DNA from 3 places in the Streptosporangium becharense genome. Region 2 is predicted to be linked to each of the others. Evidence: riboswitches for the same ligand, from Rfam matches in the RefSeq annotation. Region 2 holds a riboswitch; each other region holds the start of a gene.

Region 1 (5,728 bases), 2.4 Mb from region 2:
TCGATAACGCATGTCCACCTCCACAAGCAGGCTCCGCCGACCTTGATCCTTCATCATCCGCGGAGTGCAGTCGACTCGGGACTACCCCGGAGTATCGATGCGACACGCACCCCCCGAGTGCGCTAATCTATTCATGCGCCGCAAGGAACGGGGAGAAACCCCGCCGAACAGCGCAAACGCACGATCCCGTGTAGCTCAATCGGCAGAGCAGCCGGCTGTTAACCGGCAGGTTATAGGTTCGAGTCCTATCGCGGGAGCCAGTCTGAAGGCCCCGGGAGCCCAGCTCCCGGGGCCTTTCGCGTCTCCTGCGCCGGTTCCGGGGACAAATCCCGGTGAATCCCGGAAAATAGGGGTCGCCGCGCGCGGTGTCCCTCCGATCGCCCTGTGTGATCCGGTGGGCCGGACACGCCGGTGCGCGTTCGCCGCGGACCACAACGAGCACAGCGGGGAAGGGCCGCTGTGCCCAGGGCACCGTGCCGCCCGGAACGGCCGTCGTGCCCGTGAGCCACCTGGGTGGTTGTTGCAGTGCTGACCTGGCGGAGATCACGGCACGGCGGGCCGGAAGCGGTTCGCGGCGTCCGTACGGAGGGGCCGGAGCACGCGGTGCCTCCCGTCGACATGACGGCGGCCGAGGACTATCTGAGGCTCTTCCACGCGGAGAACCCCGGCGCGGGGGACCTACGTTCGCGCCTGCGCGAGGTGCGCGCGGAGATCGCGCGGACGGGGACGTACACCCACACCCCCGGGGAGCTGACGTTCGGCGCCAGGGTGGCCTGGCGCAACAGCGGCCGGTGCATCGGGCGGCTCTACTGGCGCTCGCTGCGCGTACGCGACCGGCGGCACGTCGACACGCCCGAGGGCGTCGCCGTCGAGTGCGTCAACCACCTGCGGGACGCCGCGCCGGGCCGCCGGATCCGTCCGACGATGACGGTGTTCGCCCAGGACCGCCCCGGGGCACCGGGCCCGCGGATCTGGAACGAGCAGCTCATCCGGTACGCCGGGTACGCCATGGACGACGGGTCGATCGTCGGTGACCCCCGCTACGCCGACTTCACCACGATGGTGGGCAAGCTCGGCTGGCCGGGCGGTCCGGGGAGTCCCTTCGACGTGCTTCCCCTGGTGATCTCGATGGGCGACGGGCCGCCGCTGTTGTCGACGATCCCCGGCGACGCCGTGCTGGAGGTCGCGCTCTCCCATCCCTCCCACCCCTGGTTCGCCGAACTGGGGCTGCGCTGGCACGCCGTGCCCGCGATATCCGGCATGTGCCTGGAGATCGGCGGTGTCTGCTACCGGTCGGCGCCGTTCAACGGGTGGTACATGGGCACCGAGATCGGTGCCCGCAACCTGGCCGACGCCGACCGCTACGACCTGACGTCGCTGATCGCCCATAGGCTGAACCTGGACACTGGCACGGAGCGCTCACTCTGGCGTGACCGCGCTCTGGTGGAGCTGAACGTGGCGGTCCTGCACTCCTTCGACCGGGCGGGGGTGACGATCACCGACCACCACACCGAGTCCCACCGTTTCCTGACCCACCTGGAGCGTGAGGAACGAGCCGGACGGGTCTGCCCGGCCGACTGGACGTGGATCGTGCCACCCATGTCGGGCTCGGCCACGCCGGTCTTCCACCGCTACTACGACGACGTGAGCCTGTCGCCGAACTTCACCTACCACCCCGACTCGCTGGAGCGGGCCCTCGGCCGCTGGGACGCGCCGGGAGGGTGATTACGGCAAGCGGCCGGGCGGAACCGGTCCGGCGTCTCGGCGAGTCCGGTACGGGATCGGGGGCCGGTCCGACGCCCGGGGACCCCGGTACGGGATCGAGACCGGTCCGACGCCCCGGCGGACCCCGATACGCCGCGCGCTGTCGCCGGAGGGAGAAAAAGTGTAGAACTATATTCTGCGGCGTTCCGGTCCGGAACGCCGGACGGGGACGCCCCCGCACAGGGCGAGGGCTCCCAGGAGGGAGTCGGGATGCTGGACCTGGTTCTGCCGTCCGTCGAACAGGGCGTGCTGACGCTGACGTTCAACCGGCCGGACCGGCTCAACGCCTGGACCGACGAGATGGGGCGACGCTACTTCGACCTGCTGGCCGAGGCGGAGAAGGATCCCGAGGTCCGGGTGATCGTCGTCACCGGCGCGGGCAGGGGCTTCTGCGCCGGAGCCGACTTCCAGACGCTCCACGCCATCCAGGACGGCTCCTACGACTCCCGGCCGGACCCGCGTCCCACGACCTTCCCGGCCACGATCCGCAAGCCGGTCATCGCGGCGGTCAACGGTGCCTGCGCCGGCCTCGGCATGGTCCACGCCCTGGTCTGCGACCTGGTCTTCACCGCGGCCGAAGCCAAGTGGACCACAGCTTTCGCCCGGCGCGGCCTGATCGCCGAGTACGGTCTGTCGTGGATCCTGCCCCGGTTGGTGGGACAGGCGAAGGCGATGGACCTTCTGCTGTCCGGCCGCACCTTCACCGGTGCCGAGGCGTTCGAGCTGGGGCTGGCCGCCCGGTCGGTGCCGGGGGAGGGGCTGCTCGCCGAGACGCTGGCCTACGCCCGTGAGCTCGCGGTGTACAGCTCTCCGGCCTCGATGGCCGTGATCAAACGCCAGGTCTGGGGTGACTGGCGGCGCAGCCTGGAAGAGGCCGAGTCCGCGGCCGTCCGCCTGATGGCGGAGTCCTTCTCTCGGCCCGACTTCGCCGAGGGCGTCGCGAGCTTCGTCGAGCGCCGCGCCCCCGAGTTCCCGCCCCTGTAGGCCCGGCGCACCCGCGGCGCGCAGATGTGCCGGGCTCGGGTGGTCCGGGCCGGTCGGCGAGGGACGCGGATCCGGGGTGTGAGGCTCGGGTGGTCCGGGCCGGTCGGCGGGGGCCGCGGATCCGGGGTGGGCGGGCCGGGCTCAGGTGACCCGGGCCAGCCAGTGGGGCGCCGCGGATCCGAAGGGGGCGGCACCGGCGCCGACGGCCTCCAGCAGCCGGTCGGCGGCGGCACGGGCGTTCTCGACGACGTCGGGCGGGTAGGCGTACCGGACCCGGTGCTCCTCGAACTCGTCCTCGTCGTCGAGGAAGACCCGGCCGTTCCCTCGCATTCGGATCACGTCGAGGTCCAGATCGACCATGGTCACCTCGCCGTCGCTCCACCGCGGCACGGTGGAGACGTCGCAGTAGATCTCGACGTCGTTCGGGGCGGCGTTGAAGACGGCGGTCCACCAGCCGTCTCGGGGGAAGAGCATCACGAACGCGTAGGGCCATACGACCGGGGGCCCGTCACCCTTGTGGCCGCTGGAGCCGGCCACGCAACCGGTCCAGACGCCGTGTTCGTCCTCGCCGAGCAGCAGGCCGCGGTGGTGCCAGTGCAGCGATCCGTCGTACTTGCGGTAAACCACTCTCACGCTCTCGTGTGACATGCCCTGACCATACGGCTTGACAATGATCCATGTATTTCCTACCTTATAACTAGGTTAAGAGCGTCAGCGTGAGGCCCGGCCGGCTGACCGGCGTCCCTCCCACCACGGCGGGACGCCCCGGGAAGACCTGGCGGCACGGCAGGCGTGCCGCGAGTGCGCGGACCCGTCACGGGGCCACCGAGGCATGCCTGGAGCGACGACATGTCAGAGATCACACTGAACACGGTCCCCGCCTTCCTCGGCACCCGCGGCTGTCGCCGTCCGGGCCTCCCGTCCCCCCTCCCCGGGAACGCCGGTTCCGGCGCGGTCCCCGTTCCCGGGGAGGGGGGCGGTGCCCGGCGGCTCCGCGGCGCGCCGCTCCACGCAGGCCGGGACGGGGCCCGCCGCAGAGCGGCCGCGCTATGACCGCCTCGATCGCCGTGATCGGCGCCGGCCCCGCGGGCACCTGCCTGGTGGAACAGATCTGCGCCAACGCCTCCGGACTGCTCGGCCTGCCACCGCTGGACCTGCACGTCGTCGACCCGCACCCCCCGGACGAGATCCGGGGCCGGGAGCGGACCGATCTGTTACGGGCGGCTCCCCGCGGGGTCCGGGTACACGTGCACGTCACCCGGGCGGTCGACCTGGTCGACGTCCCCGGCGGGCAGGCGGTCCGGTTGGAGGACGGCCGGACGCTCGACGTCGACGCCGTGATCCTCGCGGGGGAACACCATGACCCGACCTCCGCCCGGCAGGAGCACGGGCCAGCCCCGGTCGGGCAGGGGGACGGGCGGACCTCGGTCGGGCAGGAGGACGAGCCGGACGCCCGGATCGCGTGCACCGGCCCGGACCGTCCGCCCACCCCACACGCGGCGAACCTCGACCCGGACGGGATCCCCGCCGGCGAGCCGGTGATCATACGCGGTCTGGGGGCGGCTTTCACCGACCTGACGACACTGCTCACCTCCGGTCGCGGCGGACGCTTCTCCCGCGAGTACGACGGCGAGCTGGTCTACCTGCCCAGCGGGCGGGAACCCCTGCTCCACACCGGGTCGCACCGCGGAGTGCCGTACCGTGCCCGGACCGGCCGTCTCCTTGCGGGCGCCCGCCCGCCGGCGCCTCGCTTCCCCACCGTGCGGACGGCGGGTGACGGGCCGTGGAACTTCCGCAGGGACCTCTGGCCGCTGGTCGCCAAGGAGCTGACCTTCGCCTACTACCACGAGCTGATCACCGCCCATCCCGAGCGGTCCTGCCTCGCCTGGCCGGGATTCGAGGAGGCGTTCGCCGCGGAGGAGTGGCGCAGTCCCGAGATGCGCAAGCTGATCCGCACGGCCGTTCCCCGGCACCGGGACCGGCTTGACCTCGAGCGCCTGGACCGGCCCCTGGAGGGCATGCGGTTCGGTGACGCGGCCGGGCTGCAGAAGTGGATGCGCGGCTACCTCGCGGCCGACCTGGAGCGGCGCGCCGACCCCGGGCACAGCGCCGACCACGCCGTCGTCCTGGCCCTGTTCCCGGTTCACGGTGTTCTCGCCGCGCGGGGCATCCACGACCCGTGGTTCCAGAGCTTCTTCGACCACGTCACCGGCGGACCGCCCGGCTCCCGCCTGGAGGAACTGCGCGCGCTGGTCAGCGCGGGCGTGCTCACCTTCCTCGGCGCCGGCCTACGCGTCGAGCACCACGAAGGACGGTGGCTGGCGCAGAGCCCCACCGTGCCCGGCACCGTCCGGGCGGAAACCTTGATCGAGGCCCGATCGTCCGTGTCCGGCGTGAGCGGGGCCCGATCGTCCGCGTCCGGCGTGAGCGGGGCCGCCGACCCGCTGATCGCCTCCCTGCGGGGGCGGGGCGAGGTCACGGAGGAGTCCGGCCTGCTCGGGGTGCGTCCGGCCGACCATCGGGTGCTCGACCAGTCCGGCATCCCCCACCCTCGCAGGTTCGCCTTCGGCCCCCGGACCTCCGGCGGCCCGGCCGACGACGGCTTCACCCGCCCTGGCACCGACGCCCCACTCCTCCGCCACACCGACGCGCTCGCCCGGATCGTATTGTCCGAAGCCGTCGGCACCCACCTCCACCACGTCGCTTGACAGTGAGCCTGACCGCGAGGACGCGGAGGTGCCTCCCGGCGGTTCAGGCCCGTCAGGCCCGTCCCCTCCCGCGCCGTCGCGGCCGTCCCGGCGGGAGGGGAGGCATTCCCGGCCCTGCGGCGGCACCGCCCGGGAACCGGTGTCCGGGACCGGAACCGGCCCGGCCCCGGTGCTCCGGCCCCGGTGCTCCGGCCCGCAGGCCGGAGAGCGCGTCAGGCGACGCCTGACTCGGCGGCCCGGCTGGGCAGATTGTCGCCGGAACCGGTCCGACT
Region 2 (5,728 bases):
CCCTGCCGAGTGCAAGCCGCACCCCCATGACCTGCGACCGCCCCGGGAAGCCGGATCCCATGCCCTGCGACCACCCGGGAGGCCGGATCCCGGCCGGAAAGCGGAGGCCCGGCCCACCCGCCAAGGGGATGGGCCGGGCCTCCGCGACGGTTCCGGCGGACTGCGCTGCCACCGGACCCAGCCGAAACTTTCCGCAGAATTCACGGAACGGCTACGTCAGACCGCCCGGACGGACTCCGCCTGCGGGCCTTTCTGACCTTGGGTGATCTCGAACTCGACCCGCTGGCCCTGTTCGAGTGAGCGGTAACCGTCCATCATGATTGCGGAGTAATGGACGAACACATCCTTACCACCGTCTACCGCGATGAAGCCGTAGCCCTTGTCCGCGTTGAACCATTTGACGGTGCCCTGCGCCACTTGCGACTCCTCTTACTGGGCTTGAGGACGACGCCCATTCCTCTCGCGAAGTCCTCAATCTCCGAGGCGGAGACATCGCCTACGTCGATCGCCCTCGACCATACCTGTGAGACGCGGTTGGGCAACAGAGTCAACCAACAAACTCCCTCTTTACCGACGCATTTAGTACGCGAGGATGTTTGGTTATCACGATTAGTTAGTTAAAGATTACATTATTTTACGGAGCCAACGAATGCGACCTCGCGCCACAAAGCATGACACCCGCCCGGCGGAAGCCGGGCGGGTGTCATATGAGGTGGTACAGAGTGTGCCCCAGGCGGTCCCACGGGAGCGGGATCCGGTGCGGGACCGCCGAATCGGTGCGGGAGCGGGATCCGAAGCGGAGCCGCCGGGTCTGCGCGGGAGGGGGATCCGGTGCGGGACCGCCGAATCCGGGGTCAGCCCCCGGCGACCGCCGGGATGATGGAGATCTGGGCACCCGCGGGCGTGGCGGTGTCGAGATTGTCGGCGAAACGGACGTCCTCATCACCGACGTAGACGTTCACGAAACGCCGGATCTTCCCGGTCTCGTCGAGAATCCGGGCTCCGATGCCGGGGAAGTCCGCGTCCAGCTTCTGCAGAACGTCACGAAGGGTGGCACCCTCGGCGTTCACCTCGGCGGCTCCGCCGGTGTAAGTCCGGAGGATCGTCGGAATCCGTACAGAAACGCTCATAATTCAATACCTTTCGCGATTTTTAGGCGATAGCCGTACGGAATGCGTCAAGAGACGGCCGGATGACCGCGGTGGGACGTGCCTGGCCGGCCACCGCGTCGAGGGTCTTCAGCCCGTCGCCGGTGTTGAGCACCACGGTCTCCGCCTCGGGATCGAGCACCCCGGAGGCGACCAGCTTGCGGAGGACTCCCACGGTGACGCCTCCGGCGGTCTCGGCGAAGATGCCCTCGGTTCGCGCCAGCAGGCGGATCGCCTCGACGATCTCGGCGTCGGTGACGTCCTCGACCGCCCCGCCGGTGCGGCGGGCGATGTCCAGCACGTAGGGGCCGTCGGCCGGGTTGCCGATCGCCAGCGACTTGGCGATGGTGTCGGGCTTGACCGGGCGGATCACGTCGTGACCCGCCTTGTACGCGGCCGAGACCGGCGAGCATCCCTCGGCCTGGGCCGCGAAGATCTTGTACGGCCTGTCCTCGACGAGGCCGAGGGCGATCAACTCCTTGAAGCCCTTGTCGATCTTCGTGAGCTGGGAGCCGGAGGCGACCGGGACGATGACCTGGTCCGGGATCCGCCAGCCGAGCTGCTCGGCGATCTCGTAGGCCAGGGTCTTGGAACCCTCGGCGTAGTAGGGCCGCAGGTTGACGTTGACGAAGCCCCAGCGGTCGCCCAGCTCGTCACCGATCAGCTCCGAGCAGAAGCGGTTGACGTCGTCGTAGGTCCCCTCGATGCCGACGAGCTTGCCGCCGTACACCGAGGCCATGACGATCTTGGCTTCCTCCAGGTTCGCCGGGATGAACACGCACGCGTCCAGCCCGGCGCGGGCCGCGGCGGCGGTGACCGCGCCCGCGAGATTGCCGGTGGAGGAGCAGGAGAGCGTGTGGAAGCCGAAGTTGCGGGCCGCCTCGACGGCGATGGCCACCACGCGGTCCTTGAAGGAGTGCGTGGGGTTGCCGGAGTCGTCCTTGATGTGCAGCGAGCGGATGCCCAGCTCACGGGCGAGGTTGTCGGCCTTGACCAGCTTGGTCCAGCCGGGGGCCATGTTGGGCTTGGTGGTCACGTCCGCCGGGACGGGCAGCAGCGCGCGGTAGCGCCAGATGTTGGTCGGCCCCTCGGCGATCTGAGCCCTGGTCACGCGACCGAACTCGTAGGCGATCTCCAGAGGCCCGAAACACTCGATACAGGCGAAGCTGGGACCGAGGTCGTAACGGGCACCGCACTCGCGGCAGGACAGCGCGACGGCGGGTCCGAAGTCTCCGGCGCGGGCGGGGGAAGCGGTGGTGTTCTCAGTGGTCGCAAGCACCATGAAGCGAGGCCTTTCCCTCATCTTCGTCTGCGACCACCTTGGCCGCAGACCGGAATTGGCACCTGTCCCGGCCGACCTCGTCAGATCACGAGTCTTGAACCGGGAGGGTTGCCGGGGCTTCGCAGGGCCGGTCCCTCCACCCCTCTGGATGAGCAAATGTTCAGTTGTGGACCTGACGGGCAGGTCTTCTGCACTCTACCCCGGCACACCGGGCCCCTGACCACCCGTCTCATATTTCAAGACGCAGCGTGTTACCTGACGGACAGATTGCCCTGCCGCGCGGGTCGGAACGGGGAGACCCTCCCTCGGGCCTCACCCGCCCGGGGGCGGGCGAGACCCGATCAGGGATCACTCGTCGTCGGCGAGGCCGCCGTGCGCCATGACGGCGCCTCTCCTGTCAGCCGGTCAGTTCGCGGACCGGGTCCGGACCCACCGCTCGATCGCGCCGTGCTCCGGATCCTCGATCCGGGCCTCGACGCTGAATCCGGCGTTGCGGAGCACCCCGCCGCAAGCGGCGTCACCCGCCGGCGTGTGCGCGGTCACGCGGGTGACCTCTCCGTGCCCGAGAACGCGGTCGACGAGTGCGATCGCGGCGGCGCCGGCGAGGCCGCGGCGGCGGAACCCCGGCGCGATCTCGTAACCGATCTCCACGGTCCCGTCGACGGGGACACCCTTGTAGCCCCCGGAGTGGTACCCGATCGGTACCGCGACCGAGAATAGTGGGCGGACAGATCCGCCCACACCGGGAATATGGAAGCTACGCCGACTCTGCGCTGCCGACCGGCCCGGCACGTCGGCACACCCTCGCACCACGACCGGCAACCCCCGGCTCGGCCGGAAACCCCGCGGACGGGATCAGAACAGGCCGTAGGCGTCGCCCAGGGCCCCCTGCACGTACTTACGCGCCTGGTGGATGCGGGACTTGGCGGTGCCGAGCGGGATGCCCAGCTGCTCGGCCACCTCGTTGTAGTCGAGCTGGCAGATGTCGCGCAGCACCAGCGCCTGGGCCAGCTCGGGCTTGTCGGTCTCCAGTGCCTCCATCGCGTCGAGGAGGTCCAGCCGGGAACCGGCGATCACGCTCACCCGGGCGACGTCGGGCTTCTGCAACAGCGGCAGCTCGTCCGAACTCTGCTCGGCGGCGCGGCGCTTCAGCGAACGGTAGGTGGTCCTGGCGCAGTTGGCCGTCACGATGTGCAGCCAGGTGCTGAACCGGGCACGCCCCTCGAAACGGCTGATGTTGCGCGCCACCGCCAGGAGGGTGTCCTGGCACGCCTCCTCGGCGTCCTGCCGGTAGGGGAGGATCCGGTGGCAGTGGCGGAAGACGTCGGGCTCGATCCGCTTCAGCAGTTCGCCGAGCGCACGGTGGTCGCCCCGGGCGGCCTCACGGGCCAGTTCCTCGGTCGTCTCATCCAGCGCCATCACGAGCCCCAATCAGCGGTCACAGTCGCAGACATCCTACGGTCGGGGGACACCTTTGCCGACCCGTCATACGGCTTCCGAAAGAACGCGAACCCACAGGCACCCATCGAGCTGCCGACAAGAGCTGACACAATCTGATGAACGGCGTTCCTCCTTGTTTCGAAGAGCAGGGCATCCCGGAGAGGTCCCGGCTAGCCTTCAGAACAGGCGTGTCCCTTAGGTCGAGGGGGTTGAATGAACGCGATCCTGGTCGCCTCGAACCGCGGCCCCGTCTCCTTCACTCTCTCCGACGACGGTTCCCTGTCCATTCGCCGGGGCGGAGGCGGCCTGGTCTCGGGCCTGTCCGAGGCCGCCAAGGATCTCGGCACGCTCTGGGTCTGCGCGGCGCTGTCCGACGGTGACCGCGGCGCCGCACGGCTGGCGCCCGGCGGCCGGATCGACCACGCCGGCTATGACACCGGAGCGCTGCGGATGCTCGACATCCCTCAGGCGACCTTCCACCGCGCCTACAACGCGGTGGCCAACTCCACCCTGTGGTTCGTCAACCATCTGCTGTACGACACCCCCAACCGGCCGCACTTCGACGCCAGGTTCCGCCGCGAGTGGGAGTCGTACCAGGCCTACAACGAGGCGTTCGCGATGGCGCTGGCCGAGGAGGCCGCGCACGGGGCACGGGTGATGGTGCAGGACTACCATCTGAGCCTCGCCCCGGCCATGCTCAGAGGCGAGCGACCGGACGTGCGGATCGCCCATTTCTCCCACACGCCGTGGGCTCCGCCCGAGTACTTCAGCCTGCTCCCCGACGACGTGGGGGTCGAGCTGCTGGAGGGGATCCTCGGCGCCGACCACGCGGGTTTCCTGACCGCCCGGTGGGGCGAGGCGTTCATGGACTGCTGCGAGGCGCTCCTCGGCGCCCGGGTCGACCGCGCCGGACGCACGGTGGCGTACGCCGGCCGGACCACCCGGATCGGCGTGCACAGCCTGGGCGTGGACGGCGCGGCGCTGTGGGCACGGGCCTCGGAGCCCGACGTCGAGTCGCACATGGCCGCGCTCCGCGACCAGGTGGGCGACCGCAGGCTGATCGTCCGGATCGACCGGACCGAGCTGTCCAAGAACATCGTCCGGGGGTTGACCGCCTACCGGGAGTTCCTCGCCGCCCATCCGGAGTGGCACGGCCGGGTGACGCATCTGGCCTTCGCCTACCCCTCCCGGCACGACCTGCCCGAATACCGCGAGTACACCGCGGCGGTACAACGCTGTGCCCAGGAGATCGAGGACGAATACGCCACCGAGGACTGGGACCCCCTGATCCTCAACGTCAACGACGACTACCCGCGCTCGCTCGCCGCCTACCGGCTGGCCGACGTGCTGCTGGTCAACCCGATCCGCGACGGGATGAACCTGGTGGCCAAGGAGGGGCCCGTCCTGTCGCCGAACAGCGTGCTGGTGCTCTCGCGCGAGGCGGGCGCCGCCGCCGAGCTCGGTGAGCACGCGCTGACGGTCAACCCCTACGACGTCTCCGCCACGGCCGCCGCCCTGCACGAGGGCCTGACGATGCCCGAGGACGAGCGCGCCAGGAGAGGCGCCCTGCTGGTCGCGGCGGCCACCGCGCTGCCCCCGAGCCGCTGGTTCGCCGACCAGCTCGACGCCCTCAAGTGAACCACCCCGCGTTGATCGTCACCTTCCATCCCATGCGATAGTTTTCGGGGCTGTTTGACGTTCTGGGGTATCGGGGGCACCGGTTGACTGCGATCGCGTCCGTTCGGCTGAACCGCGACCGCGCGACCTGGCTGATCTACCTGCAACTCGGCGTCTTCGCCACCTACCTGTACGGCCTCAGCGCCGTGCTGCCGCTGCTCCGCATCGACCAGGGGGTCTC
Region 3 (5,728 bases), 240 kb from region 2:
GCGGTCGCGCAGCAGCGCGTTGACGTCGGCGTGCCGGGCGATCAGCCACTGGCCGGTCGGCTCGAAGAAGCTGACCGGCCGTTCCCGTCTCAGCTCGTCGTAGGCGTCGTACGGGTGGGCGATGAATTCCGGATTCCAAGGATCAAAACGCACTCATGCATCGTAATCGCCAGCTCAGCGACCTCCCAGCCGAGAGGTACGGCGGCCCGGCGGCCCCACGTGAGGGCCGCCGGGTGTGGCGACCGGCACGCGGGATCCGTCTGCGGCGACCGGCCCTCGCGAACCGGCCCGCGGCTGCCCGCACACGGGAGCTGGCGTACGGCGACCGGTCCGCGAGGGCCGGCGCTCAGGAGTCGGCGCGTCCGCCCGCCTGCTCCTCGGGCTCGTAGCGGCGGTGCAGTTCCACCGGTTCGTCCCTGCCCGCCTTGGAACGCAGCCGGATGTTGAACAGTTCCACCACCAGCGAGAACGCCATCGCGAAGTAGATGTACCCCTTGGAGATGTGCTGCTCGAAGCCCTCGGCGATCAGCACGACGCCGATCAGGATCAGGAAGGACAGCGCGAGCATCTTGATGCTCGGGTGCCGGTCCACGAAGTGACTGATCGGCCCGGAGGCGACCAGCATCACGGCGACGGCGACGATGACGGCAGCGATCATGACGCCGACCTCGTCGACCATGCCGACCGCGGTGATCACCGAGTCGAGCGAGAAGACGATGTCGAGGATCATGATCTGGACGATCACGGCACCGAAGGACGCGGCCACCTTGCTCCCGGCGTGGCCGGACTTGCCCTCCAGGCTGTCGTGCACCTCGAAGACGCTCTTGCCCAGCAGGAACAGCCCGCCGATTATCAGGATCAGGTCACGCCCCGATATCCCCTGCCCGAAGACCTCGAAGAGCGGGTTGGTGAGGCGTATCACCCACGACAGCGCCAGCAGCAGCGCCAGCCGGCTGACCAGGGCGACCATGAGGCCGATCTTGCGTGCCCGGTCGCGTTGCGCCTCGGGGAGCTTCCCGACCAGGATCGAAATGAAGATGATGTTGTCGATGCCCAGGACGATCTCCAGGGCGACAAGGGTGAAGAACCCTATCCATATCTCCGGGTTGGTCACCCAGTCCATCGCTTCCTCCTCTGTCGGTCCCTGTCGGGTTCCGTCGGCTGACTGCCAGGACGACCGACGGGCACCGGAAGTTCCTGCCCACGTATCGGCCTGATTACATTTCGGACTTGCGAGAGGCGGCCCGGGGTCGGTTATAGTTCCGGCGTAGGTCATGAGTGCCAGTGACAAGCCCCGGCTCGCTGGCCGGCAACCCTCGCGTCCGCGGCGGGGTGCCCCGGGTGAAGACCTGGTCCGGCGCGCAGCGTGCCGGGCAAGCGCGGGCTCCACGCACCAACGCCACGGCTTGGGGTCCGACGACCTCGAAGGAGCGCCGGCGTGTCCACTCTGACGATCTTCACCACTGCCGCCGCCGACACCGCGTCCCCGGACGCCGCCGCGGCTCCGCGAACCCTCGCGGCCCGCCCGTCCGGCGACCGGCCGATCCCCGCGGTGCTCGGCTCGGACCTGGAGGTCCCGGTCCGGGGCGGCCGGATCGTCCGCTACGCCAACCTCGACTACGCCGCCAGCGCCCCCTGTCTGGAGCCGGTGAGCGCCGCCGTCGCCGCCGCGCTCCCGGCCTACTCCAGCGTCCACCGCGGCGCCGGGTACGCGTCCCAGCTCACCACGGCCCGCTACGAGCAGGCCCGGCACACCGTCCGCGCCTTCGTCGGAGCCCGCCCCGACGACTCGGTGATCTTCACCCGCAACACCACCGACGCGACCAACCTGCTGGCCCGCAGCCTGCCGGCGGGGACCACCGCCGTGGTCTTCGACACCGAGCACCACGCCTCCCTGCTGCCCTGGGGCGACGCCGTGCGGCTGGCGCCGCCGGCCTTCCCCGGCGAGGCCGTCCGTGCCGCCGACGAGGCCCTGGCCGCGCTCGACGGCCCCAAGCTGCTGGTGGTGACCGCCGCCTCCAACGTCACCGGTGAGCTGTGGCCGATCGCCGCCCTGGCCCACATCGCCCACCGGCACGGCGCCCGCATCCTCGTCGACGCCGCCCAGCTCGTCCCGCACCGCCGCCTCAACCTGACCGCGCTCGACCTCGACTACGTGGTCTTCTCCGGCCACAAGCTGTACGCCCCGTTCGGCACCGGTGCGCTGATCGGCCGTTCCGACTGGCTGGCGCGGGCGGAACCGTACCTGCGGGGCGGCGGCGCGGTCAGGGCCGTGGGCGACGGCGAGGCCGACTGGCACGACGACCCGGAGAGCCGGCACGAGGCCGGCACCCCGAACGTCCTGGGCGCCGTCGCGCTGGCCGCCGCCTGCGACGCCCTGAGCGCCACCGGGTGGAGCGTGCTGGTCCGCGAGGAGGAACGCCTCCTGCACCGCCTGCGCGCGGGGCTGGCGACCGTCCCGGGTGTCAGGGAGCTGTCGCTGTGGGGCCCGGACCACCCCCGCGTCGGCATCGTCTCCTTCGTGGTCGAGGGCTTCACCGCCCGCGAGGTCGCCGAGGCGCTCTCCGCCGACTACGGGATCGGCGTCCGCGACGGCAAGTTCTGCGCTCACCCCTTCGTCCGCCACCTCCTGGGCACCGCGGACGGCGGCTGCGAGGACGGCACCGCCTCCGCCGTCCGCGCCTCCATCGGCATCGGCACCACCGCCGAACACGTCGACCGCCTCGTCACCGCCCTGCGGGATCTTGTCTCTCGCGGTTGACGTGACAGCATGGGGTTATGACTGAGCCTCGTGCCGAAGGCGCACCCCGGAGCCTGGACGTGGGGATCGGTGCGGGAGCCGGCGCCGTGCAGGAAGCGCACGGCAAGGAGCTCGCCACCGAGGACATGGTCCTCAACATCGGGCCGCAGCACCCGTCCACGCACGGCGTGCTGCGGCTGCGGCTCACCCTGGACGGCGAGCGGATCAGCGCGGCCGAGCCGATCGTCGGCTACATGCACCGCGGCGCGGAGAAGTTGTTCGAGGTCCGCGACTACCGGCAGATCATCGTGCTCGCCAACCGGCACGACTGGCTGTCGGCGTTCGCCAACGAGCTGGGCGTCGTGCTGGCGGTGGAACGCATGCTCGGCATGGAGACGCCGGTCAGGGCGGTGTGGACCCGCACCCTGATGGCCGAGCTCAACCGGGTGCTCAGCCATCTGATGTTCCTCGGCTCCTATCCCCTGGAACTCGGCGCGATCACCTCGATCTTCTACGCGTTCCGGGAGCGCGAGACCCTCCAGGCGGTGATGGAGGAGATCTCCGGCGGACGCATGCACTACATGTTCAACCGGGTCGGCGGCCTGAAGGAGGAGTTGCCCGAGGGGTGGCTGGGCCGGGTCTCCCGGGCGGTGGCCGACGTGCGGCGCCGACTGCCCGACATCGAGAACCTGATCTCCGGAAACGAGATCTTCCTGGCCCGCACGCGCGGCGTGGGCGTCCTGGACCGCGAGACGATCATGCAGTACGGCGTGAGCGGCCCGATCGCCCGCGCCTCCGGCGTCGACGTCGACCTGCGCAGGGACGAACCCTACCTGGCCTACGGCGAGCTGCCGGTGAAGGTCGTCACCCGGTCGGCCGGAGACTGCCTGGCCCGCTTCGAGGTGCTGCTGGAGCAGCTCAAGGTCTCCCTGGACCTGGCCGACGCCTGCGTGGAACGCATCCGCGAACTGCCGCCGGGGCCGATCAACCAGCGCCTGCCCAAGGTGCTGAAGGTGCCGGAGGGCCACACCTACGCCTGGACGGAGAACCCGCTGGGCCTCAACGGCTACTACCTGGTCTCGCGCGGGGAGAAGACACCGTGGCGGCTGAAGCTCCGCTCGGCCTCCTTCAACAACGTCCAGGTGCTGCGCGAGATGCTTCCCGGTCATCTCGTCTCCGACATGGTCGCCATCCTCGGCTCACTGTTCTTCGTCGTGGGCGACATCGACAAGTGACCGCGGACGGCACCGGCAGGCAGGGGTGCGAGCAGTGAGGCATGGTACGACCGCATGAGCGAACACGACGGCGTGGCGACTCCCCCGGCGGCCACCGGGCCGCGGCGCGACAAGTATGTCGACTGGCTGCGGGCGTTCAGCCTGCTCGTCGTGGTCCTGTGGCACTGGGCGTTCACGATGCTGGCCTGGGGACCGGACGGCCCGTCGCCGACCAGCCCGCTGGGCTTCACCTCGGGGTTGTGGATCCTGACGTGGCTGCTCCAGGTGATGCCGCTCTTCTTCTACGTGGGCGGCCACGTCCACCTGCTGTCGTGGCACCGGGCGTGCGAACGCGGCGTCGGCATCGGCACCTTCGTGTGGCGGCGCATCCGCAGCCTGGCGATCCCCGCGCTGGCGCTCGCGGGCACCTGGGTCGTGCTGGGCGTGATCGTGACGCAGGCGTTCGGGATCCGGTGGATGGACAAGGTCGTCCTGCTCGTCATCAGCCCGCTGTGGTTCATCGGCGTCTACCTGACGCTGGTCGCCCTGCTTCCCGTCTCGCTCTGGCTGCACCGGCACTTCGACGTGCTGGCCCTGATCTGGCTCGGTGGCGCGGCGCTCGTGGTCGACGTGCTGCGGCTGCGCTACGGGTACGAGGCGGTGGGCTGGCTGAACATGGTCATCGTCTGGGGGCTGGCGCACCAGGCGGGCTTCTTCTACGACAGGGTGGTGAGGCTGCCGCGCCGTTTCGACGCCGCGCTCCTGTGGACCGGGCTGTTCGCCCTGTTCGGCCTGGTCTACTCCGGCATCTACCCGGGCTCGATGGTGGGCGTGCCCGGCGACCGGCTCTCCAACATGGCACCGCCGACCTTCGTCATCGTGGCCCTGCTGACCTTCCAGGTCGGCCTGGTGGAGATGGTGCGGCCGTTCATGGAACGCCTGCTGGAACGCCCGGGATGGCAGCGCGTGAACGAGACGGTCAACAGGTTCGCGCTGCCGCTGTTCCTGTTCCACACGACCGGTATGGCGATCTGGGTGGCGCTGACCTGGGGGCTGCTCGGCGGCGCCCCCGCCGCGAGCGTCGCCCCGCCGGACGTGTTCTGGTGGCTGGAGCGGCCCCTGGCCGTCGGTGGAGCGCTGGTGTGCACGCTGCCGGTCATCATGCTGTTCGGCCGCAGGTGGACCGGTTCCTCACGACGGCGGGAGGCACCGAACCCGGAGGTCCCGAACCCGGAGGCCGCCGACCCCGCGTAGCGGGCGCCGGCGATGACCCCCGGCGGGACCGCTCAGCGTCCGGCCTCGCCGGAGTCCTTCGGCACCTTGCAGCAGTACTCCAGGTACAGCGCGGAGCAGACCAGGAGCACGCAGGCCAGGAACGAGCCACCGGCGATGTAGAAGTCGCGCCAGGGCACCCCCTGGTCGAACCGGCCGAGCAGGCCGGCGGTGTAGAGGGTGAACCCGGCGAAGAGGCCGGCGAAGGCCGCGCCGCCGTACGCGGACGCCTTGGCCAGGGCGGCCAGCCGGGCCACCGCCAGCGGCTCGACCGGCTTGGTGCCTGGCCTGCGGTGGATCCTGGCCCGGGTCATCCACCCGCTGTAGAACTCACCCAGCGCGAGCAGGAACACCGTCGGGATGGCGGTCCAGGGCAGGCCGGGCAGGGACGCGTAGAGCGGCTTCAGAGCCCCCCAGGCGAGGATCGCGAACACGACGGCGATCCCGGCGAGCACGCCGGGACGGGTAGGCCTCACGCCGGCCCCAGGAGGGCGAGATCGTC

The links. Region 2 has a riboswitch for S-adenosylmethionine ahead of thrC (threonine synthase). Riboswitches for the same ligand answer to the same signal wherever they lie in the genome.
Region 1: it holds a riboswitch for S-adenosylmethionine, as region 2 does, so the genes downstream of both, F4562_RS08435 (FAD/NAD(P)-binding protein) here and thrC (threonine synthase) in region 2, are expected to answer to the same signal.
Region 3: it holds a riboswitch for S-adenosylmethionine, as region 2 does, so the genes downstream of both, F4562_RS18180 (aminotransferase class V-fold PLP-dependent enzyme) here and thrC (threonine synthase) in region 2, are expected to answer to the same signal.

The regions. Positions count from the first base shown of each region.
Region 1 covers NZ_JACHMP010000001.1:1,970,691-1,976,418, reverse strand. The annotation lists gene F4562_RS08460 (YtxH domain-containing protein) at 1-12, opposite strand, end outside; tRNA gene F4562_RS08455 (tRNA-Asn) at 185-260, shown strand; gene F4562_RS08450 (nitric oxide synthase oxygenase) at 604-1,725, shown strand; gene F4562_RS08445 (enoyl-CoA hydratase-related protein) at 1,975-2,748, shown strand; gene F4562_RS08440 (DUF402 domain-containing protein) at 2,890-3,381, opposite strand; SAM riboswitch class IV at 3,449-3,558, shown strand; gene F4562_RS08435 (FAD/NAD(P)-binding protein) at 3,798-5,456, shown strand; gene F4562_RS08430 (MFS transporter) at 5,669-5,728, opposite strand, start outside.
Region 2 covers NZ_JACHMP010000001.1:4,358,614-4,364,341, reverse strand. The annotation lists gene F4562_RS19335 (cold-shock protein) at 217-417, opposite strand; gene F4562_RS19330 (MoaD/ThiS family protein) at 855-1,130, opposite strand; gene thrC (threonine synthase) at 1,153-2,430, opposite strand; SAM riboswitch class I at 2,445-2,585, opposite strand; gene F4562_RS19320 (GNAT family N-acetyltransferase) at 2,836-3,171, opposite strand; gene F4562_RS19315 (RNA polymerase sigma factor) at 3,286-3,849, opposite strand; gene F4562_RS19310 (alpha,alpha-trehalose-phosphate synthase (UDP-forming)) at 4,084-5,508, shown strand; gene F4562_RS19305 (MFS transporter) at 5,592-5,728, shown strand, end outside.
Region 3 covers NZ_JACHMP010000001.1:4,120,993-4,126,720, reverse strand. The annotation lists gene F4562_RS18190 (cytochrome P450) at 1-153, opposite strand, end outside; gene F4562_RS18185 (TerC family protein) at 347-1,123, opposite strand; SAM riboswitch class IV at 1,271-1,386, shown strand; gene F4562_RS18180 (aminotransferase class V-fold PLP-dependent enzyme) at 1,439-2,761, shown strand; gene F4562_RS18175 (NADH-quinone oxidoreductase subunit D) at 2,779-3,975, shown strand; gene F4562_RS18170 (acyltransferase family protein) at 4,030-5,208, shown strand; gene F4562_RS18165 (DUF3180 domain-containing protein) at 5,241-5,702, opposite strand; gene folK (2-amino-4-hydroxy-6-hydroxymethyldihydropteridine diphosphokinase) at 5,699-5,728, opposite strand, start outside.